3 regions of the Rhizobium sp. FG96 genome follow, and region 3 is predicted to be linked to each of the others. Evidence: riboswitches for the same ligand, from Rfam matches in the RefSeq annotation. Region 3 holds a riboswitch; each other region holds the start of a gene.
What was found. Region 3 has a riboswitch for cobalamin ahead of nrdH (glutaredoxin-like protein NrdH). Riboswitches for the same ligand answer to the same signal wherever they lie in the genome.

Region 1 (10,849 bases), on a different contig from region 3:
ATCGTCAGCTGCTGCTCTTCGGGCTTCAGCGTTGCCCAGGAGGGAATGTCGTTCGATAGCGGCACCTTTTCAGGGAGCCAGAAGTTGCCGGTGAGGCGGTTCCAGACCTCGAGATCCTTGTCGTCCTCGATGCGGTTCCAGTTGATGGCGCGGATGCGGGATGCAGGTTTGGCATGCATGTTCATGGGTGTGTCTTTCCTCAATCAGTTCTGTTGGAGGACGCGGCCCCCTCACCCTAACCCTCTCCCTGTGGGGGAGAGGGGACGTGCCCTACACCAAACCACGATCGGAATGCGGCGCCGCCTTCCCTTCTCCCCAGCGGGGAGAAGGTGCCGGCAGGCGGATGAGGGGCTCCGGGCTCAAGCGTTGCTAAAGCGGCAAGGCCTCAAATCAAAGCGTGCACGAAACACACCCTTCCACCTGTGTCCCCTCCAGCGCCATCTGGCGAAGACGGATGTAGTAGATGGTCTTGATGCCCTTCTTCCAGGCGTAGATCTGCGCCTTGTTGATGTCGCGGGTCGTCGCGGTATCCCGGAAGAACAGCGTCAGCGACAGGCCCTGATCGACGTGCTGGGTGGCCGCCGCATAGGTGTCGATGATCTTCTCCGGCCCGATCTCGTAGGCATCCTGGTAGTAGTCGAGATTGTCGTTGGTCATGAAGGCGGCCGGGTAATAGACGCGGCCGATCTTGCCTTCCTTGCGGATCTCGATCTTCGAGACGATCGGGTGGATCGAGGAGGTCGAGTGGTTGATGTAAGAGATCGACCCCGTCGGCGGCACGGCCTGCAGGTTCTGGTTATAGAGCCCACCGGACATCACCGCTTCCTTCAGCGCCAGCCAGTCTTGCTGCGTGGGGATTTCGATACCGGCATTTGTGAACAGATCGGCAACCGTCTGTGTAGCCGGTTTCCATTCCTGCTCCGTGTATTTGTCGAAATATTCGCCGGACGCATATTTCGAATTCTCGAAACCCTTGAAGCTCTGGCCACGCTCGACCGCCAGCCGGCTCGACGCGCGGATGGCATGGTAGGTCACTGTATAGAAATACATGTTGGTGAAATCGACGCCTGCTTCGGAGCCGTAATGGATGCGTTCGCGGGCGAGATAGCCATGCAGGTTCATCTGTCCGAGACCGATGGCGTGGCTTTCGTCATTGCCCTTCTCGATCGACGGGACCGAGGAGATATGGCTCATGTCGGAAACCGCCGTCAGCGCCCGGATCGAGGTCTCGATCGTCTTGCCGAAATCGGCCGAATCCATTGCTGCCGCGATGTTCAGCGAGCCGAGATTGCAGGAGATGTCCTTGCCCATATGCTTGTAGGACAGGTCGTCGTTATATTCGCTGGCCTCGCTGACCTGCAGGATCTCCGAGCAGAGATTGCTCATGGTGATGCGCCCGGCGATCGGGTTCGCCTTGTTCACCGTGTCCTCGAACATGATGTAGGGATAGCCGCTCTCGAACTGGATTTCGGCGATCACCTGGAAGAAGTCGCGCGCCTTGATCTTCTTCTTGCGGATGCGGCTGTCGGCCACCATCTCGCGATACTTTTCGGTGACCGAGATCTCGGTGAAGGGCACGCCGTAGACGCGTTCCACGTCATAGGGCGAGAACAGGTACATATCCTCGTTGTTCTTGGCGAGCTCGAAGGTGATGTCGGGGATGACGACGCCGAGCGACAGCGTCTTGATACGGATCTTCTCGTCGGCATTTTCGCGCTTGGTATCAAGGAAGCGCATGATGTCGGGGTGATGAGCATTCAGATAGACCGCACCCGCGCCCTGCCGCGCGCCGAGCTGGTTCGCATAGGAAAACGCATCTTCCAGCAGTTTCATCACCGGAATGATGCCCGACGACTGGTTCTCGATATGCTTGATCGGCGCACCGGCCTCGCGGATATTGGTCAGCGACAGCGCCACGCCGCCGCCGCGCTTGGAAAGCTGCAGCGCCGAATTGATCGAGCGGCCGATCGATTCCATATTGTCCTCGACCCGCATCAGGAAGCAGGAGACAAGCTCACCGCGCTGCTTCTTGCCGGCATTGAGGAAGGTCGGCGTCGCCGGCTGGAAGCGGCCGGAAATGATCTCATCGACCATGTCGCGGGCGAGCGCCTCGCTGCCCCGCGCCAGCGCCAGCGCCACCATGCAGACACGGTCTTCGTAGCGCTCCAGATAGCGCTTTCCGTCGAAGGTCTTCAGCGTGTAGCTGGTGTAATATTTGAAGGCGCCGAGGAAGGTCGGAAACCGGAACTTCTTGTCGTAGGCGTGGTCGAAGAGATCGCGGACGAAATTGAACGAATACTGGTCCAGAACCTCCTGCTCGTAATAGCCCTCGGTCACCAGATAATCGAGCTTCTCCCGGAGGTTATGGAAGAAGACGGTATTCTGGTTGACATGCTGCAGGAAATATTGCTTGGCCGCCTGCCGGTCCTTGTCCAGCTGGATCTTCCCCTCGCCGTCATAAAGGTTGAGCATCGCGTTCAGCGCGTGATAATCCAGCGCGGCATCAGCGGCCTGCGCCTTCAAGGGGCGCTCGAGAACTGCCGTGTCCAAAATCGTTCCAATCCGTGTTTGACATTGGCGACGTCGTCGGCCGTGCCGAGAAGCTCGAACCTGTAGAGGTACGGCACCTGGCATTTGCGCGAGATGATGTCGCCGGCAAGCCCGTAGGTCTCGCCGAAGTTGCTGTTGCCCGCAGCGATCACGCCGCGAAGGTTCGAACGGTTTGCCGCATCATTGAGGAAACGGATCACCTGTTTGGGCACGGCCCCTTTGCCGCCCTCGCCGCTATAGGTCGGGACGACAAGCACGTAGGGCGACCCTGCCTGCAGGGTCTCACCGGTGATGGGGATGCGCTGCGCGGGAAGGCCGAGCTTCTCGACGAAACGATGGGTGTTCTCCGACCGGCTGGAAAAATAGACGATCTCGCCCATCGCGGCAGCCGATCAGGTGAGCGCGCTGATCATGTCGGGGCGGAAGCCGGCCCAATGCTGCTCGCCGGCGATGACGACGGGAACCTGGCGGTAGCCGAGGCCCTGCACCAGCTCGTAGGCAGCGCTATCGGTGGAAACGTCGATGATCGTGTAGTCGATGCCCTGGCGGTCGAGGGCGCGGGTGGTCGCGGTGCACTGGACGCAGGCGGGCTTGCTGTAGACGGTGATGCTCATTGGGAAAACCTCGTGACTGGAAGGCATGGGATATCGTTCGGACATCCGCCGATGTCCGCGCTTGGGAAGATCGAAATGGAAGGCAGCCGTTGCCGATTGCCGGGCGTCAGCAGCCCGTCATTCGCGCCGGTATGATCTGAAACTCAAAGACATTAGACCTCACCCCGAAGTGGCTCATGCAGGACACACCGGAGGAAGCGAAGAGCCGCATCATGCGCGCACCTCATCGCTCGCCTGCCGGACACCCCGCCCGTGGACGTTTTCGCTCAAGGCAGGTCTCCTGGCTTGCGGATCATCACATTCATCCCGGCCTTCCCAGGTCTTCATGACCCAGTGACCCGAAATGGGACAGATGCTCGCCGCTCACAGTTGCGGGGGCAGCTCCGGCATTGTCCCGCTTTGCAGCGGGTCTCACCGAATTCCCGTCTTAGCCCACGACCCATACGAATCGTGAGAACCTCGAACACTAGATATAGTACGCGAGTCAAAATCAGCGTCAATAATTTGTTTGCCAACAGCACTGAGGAAGGTGGGGAAATCTGGTGAACATGGTGAATAGGGAGTAAACGCGGGGGCCAATGCCAGCCGCGTTTATCCGTTCTCACACTCTGCTAAATTGGCCAACCTGCCCTAGTTTAGGAGCCGCCTTGGCCATGAGCCTAGGACAGCATCTGCGGAGCGCTGGCCTCAACCGGCGCCTGCAGCTTCTGCGCCGCAAGCACGACTTCGACGCGGTTGCGGGCGTCGAGTTTCTGCATCAGCAGCGTCATGTAGTGCTTGACGGTCTTCTCGCTGATGTCGAGCATGCTGGCGATTTCGCGGTTGGTCTTGCCCTGCAGCAGATAGTTGACGATCTGTTCCTCGCGGGCGCTGAGCCGCTTCTGCATCTGCGCCTTGCGGCGGATTTCCGCCGTCTTCATCGACAGGATGACCTTGGTGGCGAAGCCCGGCGTGATGAAAGTGCTGCCGTCATGGACGATCTTGATCGCCTCGTAGAGATCGCGTGCCGTGCTGCCCTTGAGCACATAGCCGCAGACGCCGAGATTGAGAACCTGGATCGCCGTGTCGATATTGGCAGTCGCGGTGAAGACCACGACCTTGGTGCTTTCGTAGTTCTTCTGGATCAGCTCAAGCGCCGCCAGCGTGTCGCCCGGCATGCTGAGATCGGTGACGAGGACATCGGGACGATGCTCCTCGACGATCTTCAGGGCGTCGATGGCATTCTCACCGCGCGCCGTGACCCGGAGGTCATCCTTAGCGGAGTAAAGATTAACCAGTCCATCCAGTAATATTGGATGATCATCTACGAACGCGACCGAGATAGACATGATGACGAATAACCCCCTCGTCTTTCTATCCAACAGATCTAATGTAATCAGAGCAAAACATAAAGCTGGATTTTAATGCTTGGTTAACTTCATCGTATTTGTGTCTATTCCACATCTATGCTTATAGCTACCTATCAATTCGGCTAGTTCCGGCTCAATGGGCGGCGGCATCCGCCTGCTGCAATTCCAGCGTCATCGCCAGCACCATGCCGCCATCCGGGCGCTTGCCGATGGTCAGCGACCCGCCGAAGCTTTCGATGCGCTGGCGAAGGCCGTAAAGCCCCATTCCCCCTTCGCGCGCCGCAAGCGGCAGCGTCCCGGGAGGCAGACCGTCATCCTCGACCGAGATCGAGACGACCGGCATGTCGATCCGACATCGGACACGCTGACCGTTGGCGCCGGCATGTCGGTAGGCATTGTTGAGCCCCTCCTGCACGAAGCGGTAGATGCAGGTCTTCAGCGCCGGGGGCAGATCGGCATTCGTGCCGCTTGAGGTGAAGGCGACCTTGGTTCGCGTGCGCGCCTCGTGCTGCTTGATCGCTTCGGCCACCACGTCCTTGGCCCAGAGATGCAGGATCTCCGGCAGGAGCAGCGACTTCGTCACCGTGCGCGTTTCGATGAGCGCTTCGCCCAGCGCCTTGTTCGTTGCGTCGAGAGCCCTGTCGCGCTCGTCCTTGCGGGTCAGGTCCCGCAGCTCGTCGAGCTGCAGGATGGCGAGCGTCATCAGTTGCACCGGGCCGTCGTGCAGATCGGCGCCGATGCGGCGGATGAAGGTCTCGTTCATGTTGGCGAGCTCCATCGAGGCCCGCCGCGCCGTATCGCGCAGCTCCATCAGCTCCTTGGAAGCCAGCTCCGCCTCCTCGGCACGGTGACTCAGCGCATGGCGCTGGGTCTCGATCGTCCGGCTGCCGCGCCTGACGATCAGGAACAGGCCGAGCATGACGACGAACGAAAACAGCGCGACGGTCGCCCAGGTGACGATCCGCAGCCGGGCGAGCTCGCCCATGAAGCTATTCGGCTCCTCATGGATCTCGGCGACGCCGATGATGCGCCCGGAAGCCTGGTCGTGGAGCGGGCTGTAGATCTCCAGATATTCCGTATTGATATTGCGGAAGGTATGTTCGGCGGCCTTGAGATCCGCGTAGATGGCGACGATCTCACCTTTTAGCGCCCGCTGCAGCCCATCGGGAAACTCGAAACGCTGGCCGATCATTGGCTTTGCGCGCGAATAGGCGACAGTCCCATCGGTCGCCCAGATTTCCAGATGCGGAAACCGCACCTTGAAATCCGGATCGTCGAACAGCGAATCCAGAAGCTCGATGCTGGCGGCCGGAAGAACCTTGGAGAGCGCCAGCGCCTGGACCTCAGCTTCCGTCAGGCTCTGCACCAGAAGTGCTGTCGTCCCCGCCTTGCTGTTCAGCGCCTTGTCTGACACCAGCCGCGTCGTCAGATAGCCAGCCGAGAGCGTGGCGATCAGAATGACGAGGCCGCTCGCAATCAGAAACTGCGTCGAAAGCGTCCGGTGCGCCACCCAGGCGATCACATGCGTGAACAGCGGCGAGCGCTGCTGCGCTGGCTCCTTCACCTCTTCATGCACGTTAATATCCCCACCCTAAAGTATTTATTCGGCAAAACGTCCCCCAATGCCGATCAGGCCTCTATCGTCGCAGTATTGCGGCGCGAAAGAAAGGACCATTTTTATACTATAGACCCAGGCCGATGCTATCAGACCAAAGGCCAATTCATCATAGGACTTTGCTCCCGGAGTAATAAGGACCGAAGACCTGCTCCGCCGGTGGACGAACATCGAAAACATCGTCCGACCATGCGCCGTTCAAAACCCCGGCAATTTTCCGCAAGATCGCATCATCCCAAGCCGGCCGTGCAAGGCGGGCTTCTTGAAACATCAGGGGCAATTCAACCCCGCCGGCTTCGCAGCGCGATCCGGCGGACAGGACAAGTTTGCGAAAAACCAGGCGCCGGGACAGCGCGCCGACGGAGGGGAAAATGGTAACGCTGGTAAGACACGATCTCGAATTCATCCTGAAGCAGATCGCCATCGCCGAACAGCATGCGGCCGGTGGCGACCTCGCGGCTCTCGTCGCCGAAGCCGGCGAGGCAGCCGGCGCCACCGGAACGGGTGCGCCGCAGGCGCATCTCCTGCCCTATGGCCTCAGAACCGTCGACGGCAGCTACAATAATCTGCTCGACGGCAAGGAAACCTGGGGCGCAGCCGACCAGCCGTTCACGCCGCTGGTGCAGCCGAACTACCTCAACGAGAACGACGACACACAGATGTTCGGGACACCGGCCAATCCGGTTTACCTGACCAACGGCAACTATACGCCGGGCACGCCGACCGGCAACCCGATGCTGGCGCCCGGCACCGTCGTCGATGCCGATCCGCGCATCATCTCCAACCTGATCGTCGATCAGACCAGCAATAACCCGGCCGCGATCATGGTCTATGACGCCATGCTCGCCGAGGGCAAGACGGCGACCCGCGCGCCGATGCAGGACGCCAACGGCGCCGCCGTCGTCCATGCGAATGACGTGATCGGTCCCGACGGCACCGTTCTCGCCGCGGCCGGTACGCCCGTCTACGTCTACACCTTCGAAAACGTCTCGCCCGATATCGGCGATTCCGCACCTTACAACTCGATGTTCACGCTGTTCGGCCAGTTCTTCGACCACGGCCTCGACCTCGTGGCCAAGGGCGGCGCCGGAACGGTCTATATTCCGCTGTCGCCGGATGACCCGCTCTACAATCCTGCATCGCCGCATACCAATTTCATGGTTCTGACCCGCGCCAGCCGCGACGCCGACGGCGAAGTCGCCGCCAACACCACGACCCCCTGGGTCGACCAGAACCAGACCTATACCTCGCATGCCTCGCATCAGGTCTTCCTGCGCGAATATGTCATGCACGAAGGCAAGCCGGTCGCGACCGGCAACCTGCTCGATGGCGCCCGCGGCTTGCCGACCTGGGCCGACATCAAGACACAGGCCCGCGAGATGCTCGGAATCGAGCTGACGGATGCCGATGTCACCAACATTCCGCTGCTGCGCACCGATCCCTATGGTCGCTTCATCCCCGATGCCAACGGCTATGCGCAGATCATCACCGGCATTGGCGCCGACGGCATCCCGAACACGGCTGACGACATCGTCGTCTCCGGCACGCCGGGCGCCCCGGTCAGCACAGCCGGCGCCATTCGCATCGGCCACGCCTTCCTCGACGATATCGCCCATGCCGCAGTACCGGTCATCGCCGGTGGTGTGCTGGTTGCGGATGCCGACGATGTCGCCGGCAATCCGGTGGCCGTGAATTCCCGCGGTCAGAATCTCGAATACGACAACGAACTGCTCGACGCCCACTACATCACCGGCGACGGCCGCGGTAACGAGAATATCGGCCTCACCTCGATCCATCATATCTTCCATTCGGAACACAACAGCGTCGTCGAGCAGACGAAGCAGGTGGTCCTCGACAGCGCCGATCTGGTCTTCATCAACCAGTGGCTCCTCGAGCCGATCACCACATTGCCGACCACCGAAGCCGAGCTCGAAGGCCTTGTCTGGAACGGCGAGCGCCTCTTCCAGGCCGGCCGCTTCACGACCGAAATGCAGTATCAGCATCTGGTCTTCGAAGAATTCGGCCGCAAGATGCAGCCGGATATCGACGCCTTCCTCTTCGAACCGTCGACCGATATCAACCCGGCGATCTTTGCCGAATTCGCCCACGCGGTTTACCGCTTCGGTCACTCGATGCTGAACCAGGATATCGACCGTCTCGTCGAAAATCCCGACGGCACCTTCAGCTTCGACAACATCACGCTCTTCGACGGCTTCCTGAACCCGCTCGAACTCGGCGAGGTCGATGCCAACGGCGACGTACTGATCGATCACGACCAGGCAGCCGGCGCGATCATCCGCGGCATGACCCGCCAGGGCGGCAACGAGATCGATGAATTCGTCACCGACGTGCTGCGCAACCAGCTGGTCGGCATCCCGCTCGACCTTGCAGCCCTCAACATCGCCCGCGGCCGCGACGTCGGCCTGCCGACGCTCAACGAGGCGCGTGCGCAGTTCTATCAGGCCGCCGGCCAGGATACGCAGCTGAAGCCCTATTTCAGCTGGACGGACTTTGCGCTGAACCTGCAGAACACCGCGTCGATCGTCAATTTCATCGCCGCCTACGGCACGCATTCGTCGATCACCGGCGCAACGTCGCTCGACGCCAAGCGCGCCGCAGCAGCATCCATCGTGCTCAACACGGCAGGCGCACCGGCCGACCGCCTCGACTTCCTGAATTCGACCGGCGCCTGGGCAAATGCCGAGACCGGCCTGAACGACATCGACCTCTGGATCGGCGGCCTTGCCGAGAAGAAGATGGACTTCGGCGGCATGCTGGGCTCCACCTTCGCCTTCGTCTTCGAACTGCAGATGGAAAACCTGCAGGAAGCCGACCGCTTCTACTACCTCTCCCGCGTTCAAGGCCTGAACCTTCTCAACGAGCTCGAAAACAACTCGCTGAGCAAGATCATCATGCGCAACACCGATCTCGGCGCAGGCACGACCTCTCTGCCGGGCGACATCTTCTCGACGCCCGACTACACGCTTGAAATGGATGAGAGCAAACAGGTCGGCGATGACCCGATCTTCACCGATCCGATCCTGCAGGCACTCACCCCGCTGGTCGTGCGCCGCGACACCGATGGCGACGGCGATCTCGATTACATGGCCTATCACGGCGGCGATCATGTCGTCATGGGCGGCACGGATGAAGACGACACGATCATTGCCGGCGAAGGCGACGACACAATCTGGGGCTATGGCGGCAACGACACGCTCGAAGCCGGCTACGGCGTCGACCATGTCCACGGCGGCGACGGCGACGACATCATCACCAATGCCGGCACCGATATCGGCGCGGCCGACTTCCTACATGGCGAAGGCGGCAACGACGTCATCCACGGCGGCAGCGGCCTGGCGCTGATCTTCGGCAACGACGGCAAGGACTTCATCATTGCCGGTCCTGACGGCAAGCACGTGCTCGGCGGCCTCGGCGACGACTTCATCCGCGGCGGTGACGGCGGCGACTTCCTGATGGGTAACGAAGGCAACGACTGGATCGAAGGCGGTGGGCGTTTCGACACGCTCTCGGGTGAAAACTCCGAACTGTTCTTCAACTCCTCGATCATCGGCCACGACGTTCTGAACGGCGACGGCAGCGACACCGACTACGACGCCGAATCCGGCGACGACATCATGTTCCAGGGTGATGGCATCCAGCGCAGCAACGGCATGGCCGGCTTCGACTGGGCAATCCACAAGGGCGACGACACGGCGGCCAATTCCGATCTCGGCATCCCGCTCTTCGCCACGCAGGAAGCCTTCATCCTGCGCGACCGCTTCGACCTCGTCGAAGGCCTGTCCGGCTGGATCCACGACGATGTGCTCACCGGCCGCGTCGCCCCGACCAATGCCCGGGCGGAACTGCAGAACACCGCAGCGATCCCCGGCACCGGCAGCCCGCTCGAAAGCTACTCGAACGCGCTGCTTGAGAAGAACCTCAGCCTGATCGCCGGTCTCTCCGAGCTCGTGGCGCACCGCGCCCGCACCAGTGTGACGGTCAACGGCGTCACCGAGACCATTGTCATGGATACGGCCGATGCCTCCGACATCCTGCTCGGCGGCGGCGGTGACGACGTCATCACCGGCCTTGCCGGCGACGACATCATCGACGGCGACCGCTGGCTGAACGTCCGCATCCGCATCAGCGACCTCAACGGCAACGAAATCGGCTCGTCCGACGGCCTCTCCAAGGGCGTTTTCGACGACAACGGTGACGCGATGTTCGGTGGACGGTCGCTGAGCGACCTGATGTTCGACCGCACGCTCAACCCGAGCCAGCTGGAGATCGTCCGCGAGATCATCGACGGCGAGGAAGAAGGCGACATCGACACCGCCGTCTATACCGACGTCCGCGCCAACTACACAATCACCCAAAATGCGGATGGCAGCATCACCGTTGCCCATACAGGCTTCGATGCAGACGGCGGCCCGGATGGCGACGAAGAGACCCTGCCAAATCTGGTCTCCGACGGCACTGACCGCCTCTTCAATATCGAGAAGCTGCGCTTTGCTGACGGCGACTATATGCTGAGCCCGCCGCAGCTCCAACTCTACACGCTCGATCGCGGCCAATACCTCGATAACTTCGAGCCGTCGAACTACACAGGATCGGATGGCACGACGCCCTGGACGACACCCTGGACCGAGAGCAGCGATAGCGGTGGCGCAACAGGTGGAGATGTATTCGTCACTGGTGGCGAGCTCGTCTTCGACGAAAAT
Region 2 (10,849 bases), on a different contig from region 3:
AGCAGCAGCGCCGTCGTCGAGGGATCGACAGTCACCTCGCCGAGCTTGGGCGCGGCAGGCGCCTTGATCTTCTTCCACTCGTCGACAATGGTCGCCGCATGCGCCGCCGAAAGGCCTGCAACGGAAACGATGATCGCGATACCGGCGCTACGCATCACTGATGGAAAACCCATGACATCCTCCTTCTCGAAATCCTGAGGGAAATCTTCTGGCCGCGACCCGCGCTGTCAAATCACCAAGCCGCGAGCATGATTACCTCTCGCGTAATTGATGAGCGGCCACCCTTTGCCGATGATCGCCCTGCCTGAACGAACCGGGCGATCACAAGGAGACAGAGAATGACCGACGCGACCAACAAGGCCGAACGCTACATCGCCATCTGGAACGAGGAAGATGCCGGCCGCCGCAAGGCGCTGATCGCCGAAGGCTGGACCGAGAACGCCGTCTATATCGACCCGCTGATGCGCGGCGAAGGCCATGAACAGATCAACGCCTTGGTCGAGGCCGTCCAGACCCGCTTTCCCGGGTTCCGCTTCAATCTCATTGGCGCGGCAGACGGGCACGGCGACAACCTGCGCTTCTCCTGGGGTCTCGGACCCGATGGTGGCGAGGCGATCATCAAGGGAACCGACTTCGCCCTGCTTGAAGACGGTCGCCTGAAAGCCGTACACGGGTTCCTCGATCTCGTTCCGGAAGCCGCATAATGACCCCGTCAGCCCGCTCTCTTGGTGACCACCTCCGCGAATGGCGCAAGCTTCGCCGCATGAGCCAGCTCGATCTGGCGCTCGAAGCCGAGATTTCGCAGAGACACCTGAGTTTCATCGAGAGCGGGCGCTCGACGCCGAGCCGCGATATGCTGCTGCATCTGGCAGAACGGCTCGGCGTGCCGCTTCGCGACCGCAACCCGATGTTGCTCTCGGCCGGCTATGCGCCGCTCTTTGCCGAGCGGTCGCTCGACGATCCGGCCCTGAAGCCAGCCCGCCAAGCCGTCGACATGGTGCTGAAGGCACATGAGCCATTCCCGGCGCTCGCCATCGATCGTCACTGGACGCTGATATCAGCCAATGCCGCGATCGCGCCCCTTCTGCGCAATGTCAGGGACGCAAGCCTGCTCGAAGGCCCGGTCAACGTCCTCCGCCTCAGCCTGCATCCGGAGGGACTGGCGCCCGATATCGTCAATCTCGCCGAATGGCGCGCCCACCTCCTGGAACGGCTTCGCCAGCAGATCGACATGACCGCCGACCCGATCCTCGCCGGATTGCTCAAGGAATTGCAGCAGCTCTCGCCCGGCGGCAACCCCGCCGATGAGATGAGACACGACTATGCGGGAATTGCCGTTCCGCTGAAACTCCGCACTGCGGGTGGAACGCTGTCGCTGATCTCGACGACGACGGTGTTCGGCACGCCCGTCGACGTCACGCTCTCGGAACTGGCGATCGAATCCTTCTTCCCGGCGGACGAGGAAACCGCCGCGCTTCTGAGGCGACTCCTAGACTAGAACAGCGCCAGCAGCAGCGCGCCACCGGCAATCATCGCCACGCCCAGCCAGTTCACCAGCCCGAGCTTCTCGCCGAGAAAGACGACGCCGAACACGGCGACGAGAACGATGGAGAGCTTGTCGATCGGTGCGACGCGGGCCGCATCGCCAAGCTTCAGCGCCCGGAAATAGGCGAGCCACGACGCGCCTGTTGCCGCGCCCGAAAGCGCCAGGAACAGCCACGTCTTGCCCGAAATGCTGGAGATGGGCTGCCACTGGCCGGTGGCGGCGACGATCGCCGTGATGATCAGGATGATGACGACGGTACGGATCAGCGTCGCCAGATCCGAATTGACGCCGGCTACCCCGATCTTCGCGAAAATCGCCGTCAGCGCCGCGAAAGCCGCCGAAAGCACCGCCCAGAATAGCCAGCTTTGCGTCATCAGAACTCCACGCCGGGCTGCCCCTTGATGCCGGAGCGGAACGGATGCTTGATCAACTCCATCTCAGTCACGAGATCGGCAAGCTCGATCAGCTCGTCCTTGGCATTGCGGCCGGTCAGCACGACGTGAGTCATATAGGGTTTTTCATCCCGCAGGAATGCGACCACTTCGTTCACGTCGAGATAGTCGTAGCGCAGCGCGATGTTGATCTCGTCGAGCAGCACCATCGAATTGCGCTCGTCGCGGATCAGCTCCTTGGCCTTCTCCCAGGCCGCGGCGGCAGCGGCGACGTCACGGGCGCGGTCCTGCGTCTCCCAAGTAAAGCCCTCGCCCATCGTGTGGAACTGGCAGATATCGGAGAAATGCTTCTCGATGAGATCGCGCTCGCCGGTCCACATCGCCCCCTTGATGAACTGCACGACGGCCGACGGCTTGCCATGGGCGATATGGCGGAAAATCATGCCGAAGGCCGAGGACGACTTACCCTTGCCCTTGCCGGTGTGAACGATGATCAGGCCCTTCTCATCGGTCTTGGTGGCCATGATCTTGTCACGGGCAGCCTTCTTCTTCGCCATCTTTTCGTTATGGCGGGCATCGTCCTTCTCGCCGGTTTCTGCAGTCTCTTCGCTCATCGTCATGTCCAGTCTTATGCTGTTTCAGTATGGATATGGGGCGCCAGATCGAAGCGCGCCGAATTGCTGCGCGGCGTCCAGAGGCGCCTGTCGATCGCCTCCATCAGCCGCTCTTTCATCTCTTCGAGGGCGGCCGGGTTCTTCTCGGCCATGAAATCGCGCACCTTGGGATCGGCGACGAAGGCCTGATAGACCGCCTCGAAATGATGATTGCCGACGGCACCCGTCGTTGCTGCAAAGGCAAAGAGATAATCGACGGTCGCCGCGATCTCGAAGGCGCCCTTGTAGCCGTGGCGCATGACGCCATCGATCCATTTCGGATTGACGACACGCCCGCGCACGACACGGCCGATCTCCTCCTCCAGCGAGCGGATCACCGGCTTTTCCGGCCGCGAATGATCGTTGTGATAGATCGATGGCCTGATGCCGCCGACATGCTCGGCCGCCGCCGCCATCCCGCCTTCGAATTGGTAGTAATCGTCGCTGTCGAGCAGATCGTGCTCGCGGTTGTCCTGATTCTGCACCACGGCCTGGATCGACCGCAGCCGCTCCTCGAAAATGCCACGCTCGGCCCGGCCTTCCTCGGCCGCGCCATAGGCATAGCTGCCCCAGATCAGATAGGCCTCGGCCAGATCGGCACGCCGCTCCCAGCCCTTCTCGTCGATCAGCGCCTGCAGCCCGGCTCCGTAAGCGCCGGGTTTCGAACCGAAGACGCGATAACCGGCCCGCTTCATCGCGGAAGCTTCGTCCAAGCCGGACGCCGCAAGCCGCATGGCTTCGCCGCGCATGCGCGCTGCAATGGGGTTATCGGCCGCATCCTCGTCCAATGCGCCGACGGCGCGGATTGCCTTGTCAAACAGGGCAATCTGTTCCGGAAAGGCATCGCGGAAGAAGCCAGAGATCCTCAGCGTCACATCGACTCGCGGACGGCGCAGCATGGCGGGCTGGATAATCTCGTAGCCGGTGACGCGGCGCGAGGTCATGTCCCAGACCGGCTTGACGCCGATCAGCGCCAGCGCCTGGGCGATATCGTCGCCACCGGTACGCATGTTCGACGTGCCCCAGGCAGTGAGACCAAAGGAAACCGGCCACTCGCCATGATCCTGCACATAGCGGCGCACCAGAAGCTCGGCGGATTTCTTGCCGAGCTCGTAGGCGGCCGGTGTCGGGACGGCACGGCTATCCACCGAATAGAAATTCCGCCCCGTTGGCAGCACGTCGGGACGCCCGCGTGTCGGTGCGCCGGAGGGGCCGGGAGGCACGAAACGGCCGTCGAGGCCGGTGAGGAGTGCCGAGATTTCGGCATCGCCGCAGGCGAGGATCGAGGGTTTTAGCTGGGATTCGATGGTCGCGAGCACCTGCCGGGTTTGCGGCCAGGTGGATGAGCATGGCGCTTCGCCGGAGACGAGTTTGGCGGCGAGCAGTTCGATGCGCTCGACGGTGTCGCCATTGGTGCGCCAGGGGGTGTCGAGGATGTCAGCGAGGATCGCAGGTGTTGGGCCGGTCCACGGTGCGGCCATGTTGCAGTCGAGGGGATCGAAAGAAAACCCCTCCCCAACCCCTCCCCACAAGGGGGAGGGACTTTGCGCCGAGATAGCCTCCACGGATCGGCCAACCTCAACTGGTTCAGCCGTTGCGGATTGAGACGGCAGCAACGCGTTAAGCCCCTCCCCCTTGTGGGGAGGGGTTGGGGAGGGGTTTGCGAACAAATCCCCCGCAATCGCCCGCTGCAAACTCTGATCGCCACCCTCACCCAGTCCGCGCGGCACTCGCGCCAGCGCCACCGTCAGGTCCGTCAGCAACCGCCCCTCAGGCGACACCCCAAACACATGTAGCCCGTCGCGGATCTGCATTTCCTTGAGGTCGCAGAGATATGCGTCGAGCTTCTTCAGCGCCTCGTCCTCAGCCTCGCCCTTGGCAATCCCGGCATCGCTGTCGAGACCGATATCGGCGACGAGGTCGAGGATCTGTTTCGACAGCAACCGGATGCGGCGCGGATCGCCGCCGGAGGCCTCGTAATATTCGTCGACCAGCGCCTCCAGATCTTTGAGCGGCCCATAGCTCTCGGCCCGCGTCAGCGGCGGCGTCAGGTGGTCGATGATCACGGCGGCGGTGCGGCGCTTGGCCTGCGTGCCCTCGCCGGGATCGTTGACGATGAAGGGATAGAGATGCGGCAGCGGCCCGAGGATCGCTTCGGGATAGCATTCCTCCGACAGCGCCAGCGCCTTGCCCGGCAGCCATTCGAGATTGCCGTGCTTGCCCATATGGATGACGGCATCGGCGCCGAATTCCTGGCGCAGAAAGGCGTAGAAGGCGAGATAGCCATGCGGCGGCACCAGATCCGGCGAGTGGTAGCTTTCCTTCGGATCGATATTGTAGCCGCGCGCTGGCTGGATACCGATCAGCACGTTGCCAAGCCGCGAAAACGGCAGGGCAAAGCCGCCATCGACGAAATAGGAATCAGTCTCCGGACCGCCCCATCGCGCCGTCACCTCATCTTGAATCTTTCTCGGAAGACTCTCGAAGAAAGCCTTGTATCGACTCGATGAAAGCCACTCACGGATCGCGCGCCCATCGCGCCCGGAATTGGTAGGCCCGTCCATCAGATGCCGCATCAGCGCATCGCCATCAGCCGGGTACGCATCGACGCCGTAACCCGCCTCGCGCAACGCCTTCAGCACCTCGACGGTCCCCGCTGGCGTATCGAGCCCGACCCCGTTCCCGAGCCGCCCGTCGCGGTTCGGGTAGTTGGCCATCACAAGCGCCACCCGGCGCTCCGCCATGGTCTTGCGCCGCAGCCTCGCCCAATGGGCGGCAAGTCTCGCCGTATACCGCATCCGCCCGGCATCCGGCTCGCTGCCGACGATATTGGCTTCGACATTGGCATCGTAGCGCGCCGCCGCCTTGAACGAGACGGCACGCGACAGCACCCGGCCATCGACTTCGGGAAGCGCAACGTTCATGCCGAGATCGCGGGCCGAGAGACCTTGCGATGAACCGCTCCATGCCTCCTTCGAAGAGGCCGAGAAGATCGCCTGCAGCACGACGGCGCCGCTGGCCTCGAGGATGGTGGGTTGGCGGTCCGCGCCCGGCGCGGAGACCGCAAATCCTGTCGTGTTGACGACGATATCGGGTGCGGCGGCGGCGAAGACGCTTTCGAGGATGCCGGTGGAGACCAGATCCTTGAGGCTATAGGCAAAGACCGGCAGCGGCCGCAGGCCTTCCGCCGCCAGTGCCTCGATCATCGCTTCGATCGGCTTGGTTTCGCCGCTCTGGACGAGGGCGCGGTAGAAGCTGATTGCGGCGATGGGGGCTTCGGCGGATGTCGAGGGGGGTATCGCGGACCGCAGCCGATCCGAAAGCGCCCGCCACTCCTCAACCCCGACAACACCTCGCCCCGGCCACCAGATCCCCGCCTTCATCAACGGAGCAGCCGCACCCGGCTTCTCGCCGCCGGCAACCATTGCCACCGCATAATCCAGAAACCGTCGCGAGTTCTCGTCGCCGCCCTCGATCAGATAGGACCAGAGCGCATTGAGATCATCGAGATCGACATTGGAAAATGGCGTCAGCCCGGCATCCGGCTTGGAATCTCCGGGCAGCACCGCAATCCGCGCGCCACTGCGGGCCGCGCAGGCATGCAGTGCCTCGAGAGCATAGTGAAAGTAACTCGCCCCCCCGAGCGCCCGGACGACGATCAGCTTCGCGTGCCGCGCCGTCCGCTCGACATAGGCATCGACAGACATCGGGTGTTTCAGGCTCATCAGGCTGGCGACGCGCAGCGTCAGCGGTGAACCGCCGCTCTGACCGTAGGCGGCGGCGATTGCCGAAAGCTCCGTATCCGCCGCAGAAAGGAACAGGATGTCGCCGGGTGACTGGCCGAGATCGATCGCCTCGTCACCGTCGCTGATCGTTCCTTTCTGGGCGAGGAGTAGATGCATGGATCAGACCAGCGCCTCGATCGCCTTGCGCACGGCAGCTTCGTCCATATCGTGCAAGCCGATGACGACGAGGCGCGTGCCGCGGGTTTCGCCCGGTGCCCAGGCACGGTCGAAATACTGGTCGATGCGGCTGCCGACAGCCTGGATCTGCAGGCGCATCGGCTTGCCGGAGACATCGGCAAAGCCCTTCAGGCGCAGCACGTCATGCTGTGCGATCACGCCCTTCAGCTTCTCAATGAAACCGGCGGGATCGGCAAGCGTGCCGAGCTCGACGACGAAGCTGTCGAACTCGTCGTGGTCATGCGGCGTGCCGTCTTGGTGCTCCAGCTCGTGATGGGACTTGCGGTTGGCGATGTCTTCTTCCGTGCCGATGCCAAGGCCGAGCAGAACGCTTGCCGGGACATCGCCGTTCTTCGCTTCGATCAGCGCAGGTTTGCGTGAAATACGCGACGCAACCTCGTCGCGGACACGGATAATGCCGGCCGCATCGAGCAGATCGGTCTTGTTGAGCACGATCAGGTCGGCGCAGGTCAGCTGATCCTCGAACAGTTCCTCGATCGGGCTTTCGTGATCGAGGGATTCGTCCTCGACGCGGCGTGCCTCGACGGCATCGTGGTCATCGGCAAAGCGGCCGGCCGCGACTGCGGCGCTATCGACGACGGTGATGACGCCGTCGACAGTGACTTCGCTGCGGATATCCGGCCAGTTGAACGCGGCGACCAGCGGCTGCGGCAGCGCCAGACCCGAGGTCTCGATGACGATATGGTCGGGGCGCTGGTCGCGCTCCAGGAGCTTGGTCATCGTCGGAATGAAATCGTCGGCGACGGTGCAGCAGATGCAGCCATTGGTGAGCTCGATGATATCGTCCTCGGTGCAATTTTCAGCACCGCAGCCCTTCAGCACATCGCCGTCGACGCCGAGATCGCCGAATTCGTTGATGATCAGCGCGATCTTCTTGCCGCCGGTATTGGAAAGCAGGTTGCGGATCATCGTCGTCTTGCCGGCCCCGAGGAAGCCGGTGATCACGGTTGCGGGGATTTTCTGCTGGTTCATTCGTTCAACCCTTCATCTTCAGCGGCAGACCTGCCGCGATAAAATACACGTCCGCGGCTGAGGCTGCGATCATCTGGTGCAGCCGCCCGGCATGGTCGCGAAAATCCCGCGCCATCCGGTTTTCGGGAACGATCCCGAGGCCGACTTCATTGGAAACGAGAACGAGCCGCGCCTTCGCCTTCGGCAGCCAGGCCGCGAGCGCGGCACTTTCCGCCGCCACATCGCGCTCGTCCATCATCAGATTGGTGACCCAGAGCGTCAGGCAATCGACAAGGATCGCCCGGCCCTCGCTATCGATCGCCGCAAGCCGTTCGGCAAGCTGCAGCGGCTCCTCATGCGTCTGCCACGACGGCCCGCGATCGGCCCGATGCTGCTCGATCCGCGCCCGCATCTCGTCATCCCATGCTCGCCCCGTCGCCAGGTAGTGACGTTCGAGACCGGTAGCGGTGATGAGATTTTCGGCGAAGCGGGATTTGCCGGACCGGGCGCCGCCGAGGATGAAAGTCGCACTGCTCATGCGAAGGCCGCCGTCCTGGGGCACATATCTCTCGGTCTTCCCTCATTCCTGTGCTTGTCACAGGAATCCAGCCACGGCGCGTCTGCGCCGTGAATGAATCGCAGCAACAAGGAAATGAGTCTCTCGTGCCCAAGGACTTGGGCACGCTGGATTCCTGTGACATCCCGTGGGCGCAGCCCTAAGGCCACAGGAATGGGGGTAGAGCTAGCAACACCCAAAGACCCGGGCGCCTCCCCCTTCCATCGCACCGCCAAAGACGGCACACAAAACTCTGTTTCAGCCATGACAACCTCCGTGCTGGCAGCGGGCGGGAATGCCCAAGGGCTCTTCGCCCGGCACAGATGGCAGGTCTCCTGGCTCGCGGTTGTCGGCCCCGACAGGGACGGCCAAAAGGCCATCCCTGATCGTGCCAGCGGATCTTCCTCGCCTTCCCGGCTGCATTCTCGTGAAAAGGCGGACGATTCGTAGAATAAGAGGCGTCCTGCCCCGGCTGATCACGATGCATTTCCAGTGGCTTTTCCGGTGTCCGTCAGTCATTGCCCTGCTGCGGAATGCAGCGATCAGGCAGTGGTGCCGGTGCACCGGATGGAAGACCCTGACCGCTCTACAGTCGCGGGGTCGGCTGTGATGAAGGCGCCCGGTTTGGGTCCGCCCCGTCACATTCCCTTTTCATCCCGGGCAGCAACCGCCGCCCCGGAACCATCCGTAATTGAACGCATCGTTAGGCGTGCCGCGATGCGAAGTCAATCGATGCCAGGGCAATCCAAACAGCCCGCCCTTAACCCTACTGAGTCTACCAAACAGATAGCCTATTAAATTCATTGACTTAAGGCGACATTTCGCTTGCGGCCGCCTCTCTTTTGCTGCAATTGCTCGCGAAATCATGCGGCGCAAAAAGCGCGCTTCCTTGATCCTGCATTCCATCGCCTAGTTCTCTCATCATGCTCACGAAAACCGACATCGGCCGCCTGGCGCGGCGCCATCTCAAATTCGATATGGCGCGGCTGCGCGCCCTGGCGCGCCAGAATGAAATGGGCATGGTTTTCGCGGGCGGCGCTGTCGGCATCATCGCCGGTTGCGCGGTGACCGGCATGAGCCTGATCTCGCGCGAAATGCACAGCCTGATTTTCGGCATCAGCGATGTCGATCGCCTGAGCTCGTCCGAAATCGACAACAAGCTGCTCCTGCTCTTGGCGCCGATCTGCGGCGGCCTGCTTCTCGGCCTGCTGCTGTTCATCCTTAGCAGAACGCGCAAGAAGCCGATGGTCGACCCGATCGAGGCGAATGCGCTGCATGGCGGCCGCCTGTCGCTGACCGATAGCGTGATCGTCGCGATCCAGAACCTGATCTCCAACGGCTTCGGCGCCTCGGTCGGCCTTGAGGCCGGCTATACGCAGCTTGCGGCCGGTCTGGCCTCCAAGCTCGGCCTGAAGCTGCAACTGCGGCGCGCCGATCTGCGCGTCCTCGTCGGCTGCGGCGCGGCCGGCGCCATCGCCGCCGCCTTCAACGCGCCGCTGACGGGCGCCTTCTACGCTTTCGAGCTGATCATCGGCACCTACACGATCGTCTCGCTGACCCCCGTCGTCGTTTCCGCCCTGCTCTCGACGCTAATCGCCCGCCTGCTTGCCGGCAGCGACTTTACCATCGATGTCGGCCAATTCGGCAGCGTCGTTCCGGCCGACTACGTTCCGGCGATCCTGCTCGGCGGCTGCTGCGCCGGGGCCGGCATTCTGATCATGCAGGGCGTCTCCTTCATCGAGGAACTGGCGCGCAAGAGCTCGGTGCCGACCTATGCCCGCCCGGCGCTCGGCGGCATCGTCGTCGGCCTGCTGGCGATGATTTCGCCGCAAGTGCTCTCGGCAGGCCATGGCGCCCTGCATCTCAACCTGTCGCATCAGGTGGCGATCCCGGCGCTGATCGGCATTCTGCTGTTGAAATCCTTCGCCTCCGCCGTATCGATCGGCTCCGGCTTCAGAGGCGGCCTGTTCTTTGCCTCGCTGTTCATGGGCGCCCTGCTCGGCAAGCTCTTCGCCTATTCGGCGCCGTTCTTCGCGCATGCGTCACTGACACCGGAGGTCTATGCCGTCGTCGGCATGAGTTCGCTCGCCGTCGCCATCATCGGCGGACCGTTGACGATGACCTTCCTGGCGCTCGAGATCACCGGCGACTTCCCGATCACCGCGCTGGTGCTCGCCGCTGTCATCACATCCTCGCTCGTCGTGCGCACCACCTTCGGCTACTCCTTCGCCACATGGCGCTTCCATCTGCGCGGCGAAAGCATTCGCAGCGCCCATGATGTCGGCTGGATCCGCAACCTGACGGTCGGCAAGCTGATGCGCGCCGACGTGAAGACCGCCAATGTCGCGACCTCCGTCGAGGAGTTCAAGAAGACCTTCCCGGCCGGTTCGACGCAGCGCGTCATCCTCGTCGATGACACCGGGAAATATGCCGGCCTCGTCCTTGTTCCCGAAATCCATTCCAATCCGATCGATACGGATGACGAGGGCAAGGGCCTGGAGAGCTTCATCCGCTACAAGAACGACTTCCTGCAGCCGCAGATGAACGCCAAGCAGGCCGCCGCGATCTTCGACAAGACCGAGAGCGAAGCGCTCGCCGTGCTCAACAATCTGATCGAGCGAAAGGTCGTCGGCCAGCTCAGCGAAAGCCATACGCTGCGCCGTTATACGGAAGAACTGGACCGCCGCCGCCGCGAGGTCTCTGGCGAAATCTAGCCCAGCAGCCGCTGCAGCCAGTCGCGATCGAGATGGCGCTCCAGCTCGGCCGCC
Region 3 (7,187 bases):
GGGATTTTTCCTTACCGGAACTTCTGCCCATGGTGACGCCGCTCTCGATGGCGGGTGTCAGGATGGTGGATATCGTATTCCCGGATCAGGCAAACAGTGTCGGGCGGATGTTCGGTGGCGAGGCCATCTCCTTCATGACAAAAGCCGCCTTCGTGGAAGCGTCGCGCTACTCCGGCAAGCTGGTGGTCCTGGCGTCATCCGAGCGTGTCGACTTTGCGAGACCCATTGAGATCGGGGAGATCGTCGAGGCGGAGGCTCGTATCGAACGTGTTGGTCACAGCTCGATGCGGGTTGAGACAAAGCTGTGGTCGGAAAATCTGCTGACGGGCGAAAGATCCATTACCGCCACTGGATGCTTCAACATGGTGGCGGTCGGCGAAGACAGCCGGCCAATTTCCATTGCCGAGAGAGCCCTCGCTACAGCAGCTTCCAGCAGCGAGAACGGACACGCTCATGCTTGACCGTCAGCATTTATCGATCCTGCGCGAAGTGGATCGCCTGGGAAGTCTGACCGCAGCCGCGGAACGGCTCAACGTGACCCAGTCCGCGCTCAGCCATATGATCCGAAAGCTGGAAGACCGCTATGGCGTGGCGATGTGGGAGAAGGACGGCCGCAATCTGCGTCTCACACAGGCTGGGCGCTACGTTGTTTCGGTGGCGCAGCGTGTCCTGCCCCAGATCGAGAGAGCTGAAAATGTGCTGATGGACTATCGTCAGGGGCAGCGGGGCTCTTTGAAAATCGGCATGGAATGTCATCCCTGCCATCAATGGCTCATGAGTGTGACAAAACCCTACCTTATGGACTGGCCGCAGGTGGACCTCGAGCTGACGACTTCATTCGCATCTGGCGGTATGTCGGCGCTGACGGGCCATGAGATCGACATCCTGATCACTCCAGATCCAATCGAGGCGCCGGGCATTCTTTATGTGCCGGTGTTTGATTATGAGCTCGTGCTCGCAGTTCCAAGCTCCCACCCGCTTGCGAACAGGGACTGTGCCGATCCGACGGATCTCACCCATGAAACGCTCCTGACCTACCCGGTGCCACCGCAGCGGCTGGATGTATTCACGCAGTTTCTGGTGCCGGCCAATTGCAGCCCGCGCCACCATCGCAATGTCGAGACCACGGAAATGATGCTTCAGCTCGTGGCGGCCGGCCGCGGCGTCAGCGCTATTCCAGACTGGCTGGTGCGTCAGGAGGCAGCAACGCTTGGAGTCCGTCCAGTGCGGATCGGACAGGCCGGGATCCACAAGAGCATTCATCTCGGACTGAGATGTGGGGACGAGGCCATCGATTTCATCGCAGGCTTTCTCACGACGTCGCGCCGTTCGTGAGAAAGCCTGCATTCCAAAGCATGAGAGCCGCTCATGATTGTGTGAAATCAAATCAATTTTTCTCTCTCAAAAGCTCAGACATAAGGAGGCACAAATCAGCAGTAGATTTCTGCAGCACTTATGAGTAGAGGGCGAGAAAAGCGATGAGAGCGATAAAGGAGAAACGAAGCGACCCCGCTTTCAATTCGGATGTACAGAAAGATGAGGTGCAGGACACGGGCTTTCATTTCGCTCTCAAGAGTATTCCCTTCGATGAGAACTACGTTCCGGCAGTGAACACGCGCATCACGACAAACTTCGCCAACCTCGCCAGGGGAGCGGGCCGTCAGGAAAATCTTCGCAACACATTGAAGATGATCGACAACCGCTTCAACGCTTTGGCCCCTTGGGACAATCCTACGGGTGACCGCTATTCCGTCGCCCTCGACATAGTCTCTGTGGAGCTTGCGACCAATGTTCGAGGCCAATCTGACGCCTTCCCCGTCATCGAGATCCTGAAAACGACAATCATCGATCGCGCCACGAATGCGCGCATCGACGGCATTGTTGGAAATAACCTGTCCTCCTACATCCGTGACTATGATTTCAGCGTCGTGCTGCCAAACCACAATAAGGATCGGCCCACATTCGGCGCGCCAGACAATTTTGGCGATCTGCACGGAAACCTGTTCAAATCGTTCGTGAATTCAAAGGCCTACAGGGATCATTTTCTTAAATCCCCGGTCATCTGCCTCAGCGCATCAAGCAGCAGGATGTATCGTCGGACTGAAAATCGGCATCCGATACTCGGTATCGAATACCAGCAAAATGAGTTTTCTTTGACCGACGAATATTTCGGGAAGATGGGGCTACAGGTTCGCTTCTTCATGCCGCCGAACAGCGTTGCGCCTCTTGCCTTCTATTTTTCAGGCGATTTGCTGAGTGACTACACCAATATTGAACTGATCGGCACGATCAGCACGATGGAGACGTTCCAAAAGATCTATCGCCCCGAAATCTACAATGCCAATTCACCGTCCGGCAGCGTCTATCAGCCGAGCCTGAAACATCAGGACTACTCCCTGACCCGCATAATCTACGATCGGGAAGAGCGGAGCCGGCTTGCCGTGGAGCAGGGCAAGTTCGCCGAGGACCATCTGATCAAGCCCTACGGGCACATTCTTGAACAGTGGTCCGCCAGACACGCCCATTGACGAACCAAAATCACAAGGTCGAATGCCATGAAAACACTTTTGCCCACATCCACTGCCGGAAGCCTGCCGAAGCCTTCATGGCTTGCAGAGCCTGAGAAGCTCTGGTCGCCGTGGAAACTGGAAGGTGAGGAATTAACCGAAGGCAAGCAAGATGCCCTTCGCCTTGCTCTCGATGACCAGAGCCAAGCGGGCATTGATATCGTCAGCGATGGCGAGCAGACGCGTCAGCACTTCGTCACGACGTTTATCGAGCACCTTGACGGCGTTGATTTTGAAAAGCGTGAGACGGTCAGAATTCGGGATCGCTATGACGCGAGCGTCCCGACGGTCGTCGGCGCTGTGTCTCGGCAGAAATCTGTATTCGTTGAAGATGCCAAGTTCCTGCGCAAGCAGACCAAGCGGCCGATCAAATGGGCGCTTCCCGGCCCGATGACCATGATCGATACACTTTTCGATAACCACTACAAGAGCCGGGAAAAGCTGGCATGGGAGTTCGCCAAGATCCTCAATGAAGAAGCGAAGGAACTCGAGGCTGCCGGTGTCGATATCATTCAGTTCGATGAGCCGGCATTCAACGTCTTCTTCGATGAGGTGAACGACTGGGGTGTTCCCACCCTGGAAAGGGCGATCGAAGGGCTCAAATGCGAAACGGCGGTGCATATCTGCTATGGCTATGGGATCAAGGCCAATACCGACTGGAAAAAAACGCTCGGTTCTGAGTGGCGGCAGTATGAGCGAACCTTCCCGACCCTGCAGAAATCCAGCATCGGCATGATCTCGCTGGAATGCCACAACTCCCATGTTCCGATGGATCTGATCGAGCTTGTCCGCGGCAAGAAAGTAATGGTCGGTGCGATCGACGTGGCGAGCAATACAATCGAGACGCCGCAGGAGGTTGCTGCAACCTTGCGAAAGGCTCTCCGGTTCGTCGATGCCGAAAATCTTTGCCCTTGCACGAACTGCGGCATGGCCCCGCTGTCCCGCCGTGTGGCGAAAGGCAAGCTGAAGGCCCTGAGCGCAGGCGCGGATATCGTCCGCAGGGAATTGTCTGCCTGATGCGGGGAGTGAAATGCTCTCCCGCGCGCGCCTGGACATCTTCGCCTCTTCCTCACAGAAGGCGGCAAAGCTCCACTAGCCTGGCGCCAGCGTCTTCATTAGCATGAGGAGGCTTCCTCCAAACCGACAGCCCTGCCATCGGAGCGGCCTCTATGATGACATACACTTCGCTGCTCTGGCTCAGTGATGACGCTCCATTGGCTACGCGGACTGAGGCCCGCGCGTTCTGCCTGCGGATCATCAAGGATTTTTACAAGATCGACTATACGCCGGCATGGCACACGGATCTGGATTCGCTCTCGGACACATCCCCGGAGAGCTGGTTCTCGAAAGGAAAACGCGGCGCCTTCCTGGTCGTGCGCGACGAAGAACAGCGCATTGTCGCCGCCGGAGGCCTCTACGGTCTTCAAAACAAGCCTGCCCTGGCGATCCGGCTGCAAGATCGATATCGGGACGCCGCCAGCGTGTGCCAGATCGTCCGGGTCTATCTTGAACCCGACTTGCGGCGGAAAGGCCTGGGCCGTGCGATCGCTTCTGCCCTGGAAGAGAAGGCGCGCGATCTTGGGTATGTCACATCCTATCTGCATGCCGATGCGCAAACACCTGACACCCTCAGCTTCTGGCGAAGTCAAGGTTACATCGAGTTCGGCCGGTTCTCGTACCCTTCGGCAAAGGGGACGGATACCAGCGTGGACTTTGACAAGTCGCTTCTGACCAGGAAGGACTGACGATCTGCGGTCGGGAGCCAGTTATCCCCCGTGAATTTGGCACAGGCGCATCATATCCGTTGACGCAGATTTAACCTCGTCTACCATATGTAGTGTTCGAGGTTCCCTTTGATTCGAAACCGGATCAGGGGCTAAGACGGGAATTCGGTAGTGGACATGATGTCCGTGAAGCCGAGGCTGCCCCCGCAACTGTGAACGGCGAGTGCCTTTTTCATCATGCCACTGGGAATTCCCGGGAAGGCGGAAAAGGTGCGGTGACCCGTGAGCCAGGAGACCTGCCTTGATCGATACGTCCGCCGGCGGGGTGTCCGGCAGGGTGCGGTATGTTGCGTCCGGATAAAGCCGGTCGCTTGCCGTCCTTGTTGCCCCGCTATCTGTCTGCTTCGGGGTGAAGGCCATGAGTTCACAATTCCAGATCATCGCTGATCCGTAGTCGTTTCGGCTGCGTCCATTTTCGACGTCCATGTCGATCAAAGCCCTGTTTCGCTCCGGTCTGATGCCAGGCCGGACATATCTTTCTGCGTCCAGCATCACGAGGAAGCCATGTCGATCACTGTCTATTCCAAGCCAGCCTGCGTTCAATGCACCGCCACCACCCGCGCCCTTGACCGGCAGGGGATTGATTACACCGTCGTCGACGTTTCCGAAGACGCGCAGGCTTTCGCACTGGTGTCAGAACTCGGATATCGGCAGGTGCCCGTTGTCATCGCCGGTGAGCAGCATTGGGCGGGTTTCCGTCCCGATATGATCAGCGCGCTCGCCTGAGTTCAGGACCCGTGGGCGGTCTCGTCTATTTCTCCAGCACCTCGGAGAATACTCGCCGCTTCGTCGAAAAGCTCGGCTGCGATGCACTGCGCCTTCCGATCGATGTAGCCGAGGAGCCGCCCGTGGTTGAGGCCCCGTTCGTGCTGGTGACGCCCACCTATGGCGGCGGCGGGGACAAGGGCGCGGTGCCAAAACCGGTCATCCGCTTTCTCAACAATCCGGACAATCGAAGCCTGATCCGCGGCGTGATTGCCGCTGGCAATACCAATTTCGGCGCGGCCTATGGGCGCGCCGGCAAGATCATCGCCGACAAATGTGGCGTGCCGCTTCTCTACCGGTTCGAGCTTCTCGGAACGCAAGAAGACGTGACCGCCGTTAGACAGGGACTGGAACGATTTTGGAAACACTAGAACTCGAGCGGCCAGCCAAGGCCACTGCACCTGCGCTGGATTACCACGCCCTCAACGCCATGTTGAACCTCTATGACGAGGACGGCCGTATCCAGCTCGACAAGGACCGGCAGGCGGCCAAGCAGTATTTTCTGCAGCACGTCAACCAGAACACGGTCTTTTTCCATAACCTGCGGGAAAAGCTAGATTACCTTGTGACCGAGGGCTATTACGAGCGCGAGGTTCTGGACCAGTATTCGTTCAACTTCGTGCGCGATTTGTTCGATGAAGCCTATTCACGGAAGTTCCGCTTCCCGACGTTCCTCGGTGCGTTCAAATATTACACGTCCTATACGCTGAAGACGTTCGACGGAAAGCGCTACCTGGAGCGCTATGAGGACCGCGTCTGCATGGTGGCGCTGACGCTTGCCCGCGGCAACGAGCAGCTTGCCCGTGATCTCATGGACGAGATCATTTCCGGCCGCTTCCAGCCGGCAACGCCGACCTTCCTGAATGCCGGCAAGCAACAGCGAGGCGAACTCGTCTCCTGCTTCCTGCTGCGTGTCGAAGACAATATGGAAAGCATCGGCCGCTCGATCAATTCGGCGCTTCAGCTCTCCAAGCGCGGCGGCGGTGTTGCGCTTTCGCTCACCAATCTGCGTGAGATGGGCGCACCGATCAAGCAGATCGAGAACCAGTCCTCCGGCGTCATTCCGGTGATGAAGCTTCTGGAAGACGCCTTCTCCTATGCCAACCAGCTCGGAGCGCGCCAGGGTGCGGGTGCCGTCTATCTGAACGCCCATCACCCCGACATCATGCGCTTCCTCGACACCAAGCGCGAGAATGCCGACGAGAAGATCCGCATCAAGACGCTGTCGCTGGGTGTCGTCATCCCCGACATTACCTTCGAACTCGCGAAAAACAACGAGGATATGTACCTCTTCTCGCCCCATGACGTGGAGCGCGTCTATGGCGTGGCCTTTACCGAGATCTCCGTGACGGAGAAATATCGCGAGATGGTCGAGGATGCCCGTATCGCCAAGAAGAAGATCAAGGCGCGCGACTTCTTCCAGGTGATTGCCGAAATCCAGTTCGAGAGCGGCTATCCCTACATCATGTTTGAGGACACGGTGAACCGCGCCAATCCTATTGCCGGCCGTATCTCGATGAGCAATCTCTGCTCCGAAATCCTGCAGGTGAGTGAGCCGAGCAAGTTCAACGATGATCTGTCCTACGCTCAGATGGGCAAGGACATTTCCTGCAATCTTGGCTCCCTGAACATTGCCGCCGCGATGGATAGTGCCGATTTCGGCAAGACGATCGAAACGTCGATCAGGGCGCTGACGGCTGTCTCCGAAATGAGCAACATCATGTCGGTGCCATCCGTCGCCAAGGGTAATGACGACAGCCACGCCATCGGGCTCGGTCAGATGAACCTGCATGGCTATCTCGCACGCGAGCGCATCTTCTATGGCTCTGAAGAAGGGATCGATTTTACCAACATCTACTTTTACACGGTGACCTATCATGCGCTGAAGGCGTCCAACCGCCTTGCCGTCGAGAAGGGTCGAAGCTTTAAGGGCTTCCAAAACTCGACATATGCCTCGGGTGAGTATTTCGACAAATACACTGACCGCGCGTGGAACCCTGTGACGGAAAAAGTTGCAGAGCTATTTGAGAAGGCTGGAATTCACATTCCGACGCAGGAAGACTGGAGCGCG

Region 1: another riboswitch for cobalamin. It lies ahead of nrdH (glutaredoxin-like protein NrdH); the one in region 3 lies ahead of nrdH (glutaredoxin-like protein NrdH).
Region 2: another riboswitch for cobalamin. It lies ahead of cobU (bifunctional adenosylcobinamide kinase/adenosylcobinamide-phosphate guanylyltransferase); the one in region 3 lies ahead of nrdH (glutaredoxin-like protein NrdH).

The regions. Positions count from the first base shown of each region.
Region 1 covers NZ_JBMDIL010000002.1:569,031-579,879, reverse strand. The annotation lists gene nrdF (class 1b ribonucleoside-diphosphate reductase subunit beta) at 1-185, opposite strand, end outside; gene nrdE (class 1b ribonucleoside-diphosphate reductase subunit alpha) at 391-2,550, opposite strand; gene nrdI (class Ib ribonucleoside-diphosphate reductase assembly flavoprotein NrdI) at 2,520-2,930, opposite strand; gene nrdH (glutaredoxin-like protein NrdH) at 2,943-3,164, opposite strand; cobalamin riboswitch at 3,418-3,641, opposite strand; gene ACODR6_RS05990 (response regulator) at 3,824-4,492, opposite strand; gene ACODR6_RS05985 (sensor histidine kinase) at 4,647-6,089, opposite strand; gene ACODR6_RS05980 (peroxidase family protein) at 6,500-10,849, shown strand, end outside.
Region 2 covers NZ_JBMDIL010000011.1:199,707-210,555, reverse strand. The annotation lists gene ACODR6_RS22040 (cysteine hydrolase family protein) at 1-173, opposite strand, end outside; gene ACODR6_RS22035 (nuclear transport factor 2 family protein) at 339-704, shown strand; gene ACODR6_RS22030 (helix-turn-helix domain-containing protein) at 704-1,498, shown strand; gene ACODR6_RS22025 (EamA family transporter) at 1,495-1,920, opposite strand; gene cobO (cob(I)yrinic acid a,c-diamide adenosyltransferase) at 1,920-2,552, opposite strand; gene cobN (cobaltochelatase subunit CobN) at 2,567-6,493, opposite strand; gene cobW (cobalamin biosynthesis protein CobW) at 6,497-7,546, opposite strand; gene cobU (bifunctional adenosylcobinamide kinase/adenosylcobinamide-phosphate guanylyltransferase) at 7,551-8,063, opposite strand; cobalamin riboswitch at 8,390-8,782, opposite strand; gene ACODR6_RS22000 (chloride channel protein) at 9,005-10,795, shown strand; gene ACODR6_RS21995 (cobyric acid synthase) at 10,792-10,849, opposite strand, start outside.
Region 3 covers NZ_JBMDIL010000020.1:161-7,347, reverse strand. The annotation lists gene ACODR6_RS29500 (acyl-CoA thioesterase) at 1-461, shown strand, start outside; gene ACODR6_RS29495 (LysR family transcriptional regulator) at 454-1,335, shown strand; gene ACODR6_RS29490 (DUF1852 domain-containing protein) at 1,479-2,528, shown strand; gene ACODR6_RS29485 (methionine synthase) at 2,556-3,584, shown strand; gene ACODR6_RS29480 (GNAT family N-acetyltransferase) at 3,737-4,312, shown strand; cobalamin riboswitch at 4,395-4,609, shown strand; gene nrdH (glutaredoxin-like protein NrdH) at 4,856-5,077, shown strand; gene nrdI (class Ib ribonucleoside-diphosphate reductase assembly flavoprotein NrdI) at 5,089-5,487, shown strand; partial or broken gene nrdE (class 1b ribonucleoside-diphosphate reductase subunit alpha) at 5,547-7,187, shown strand, end outside.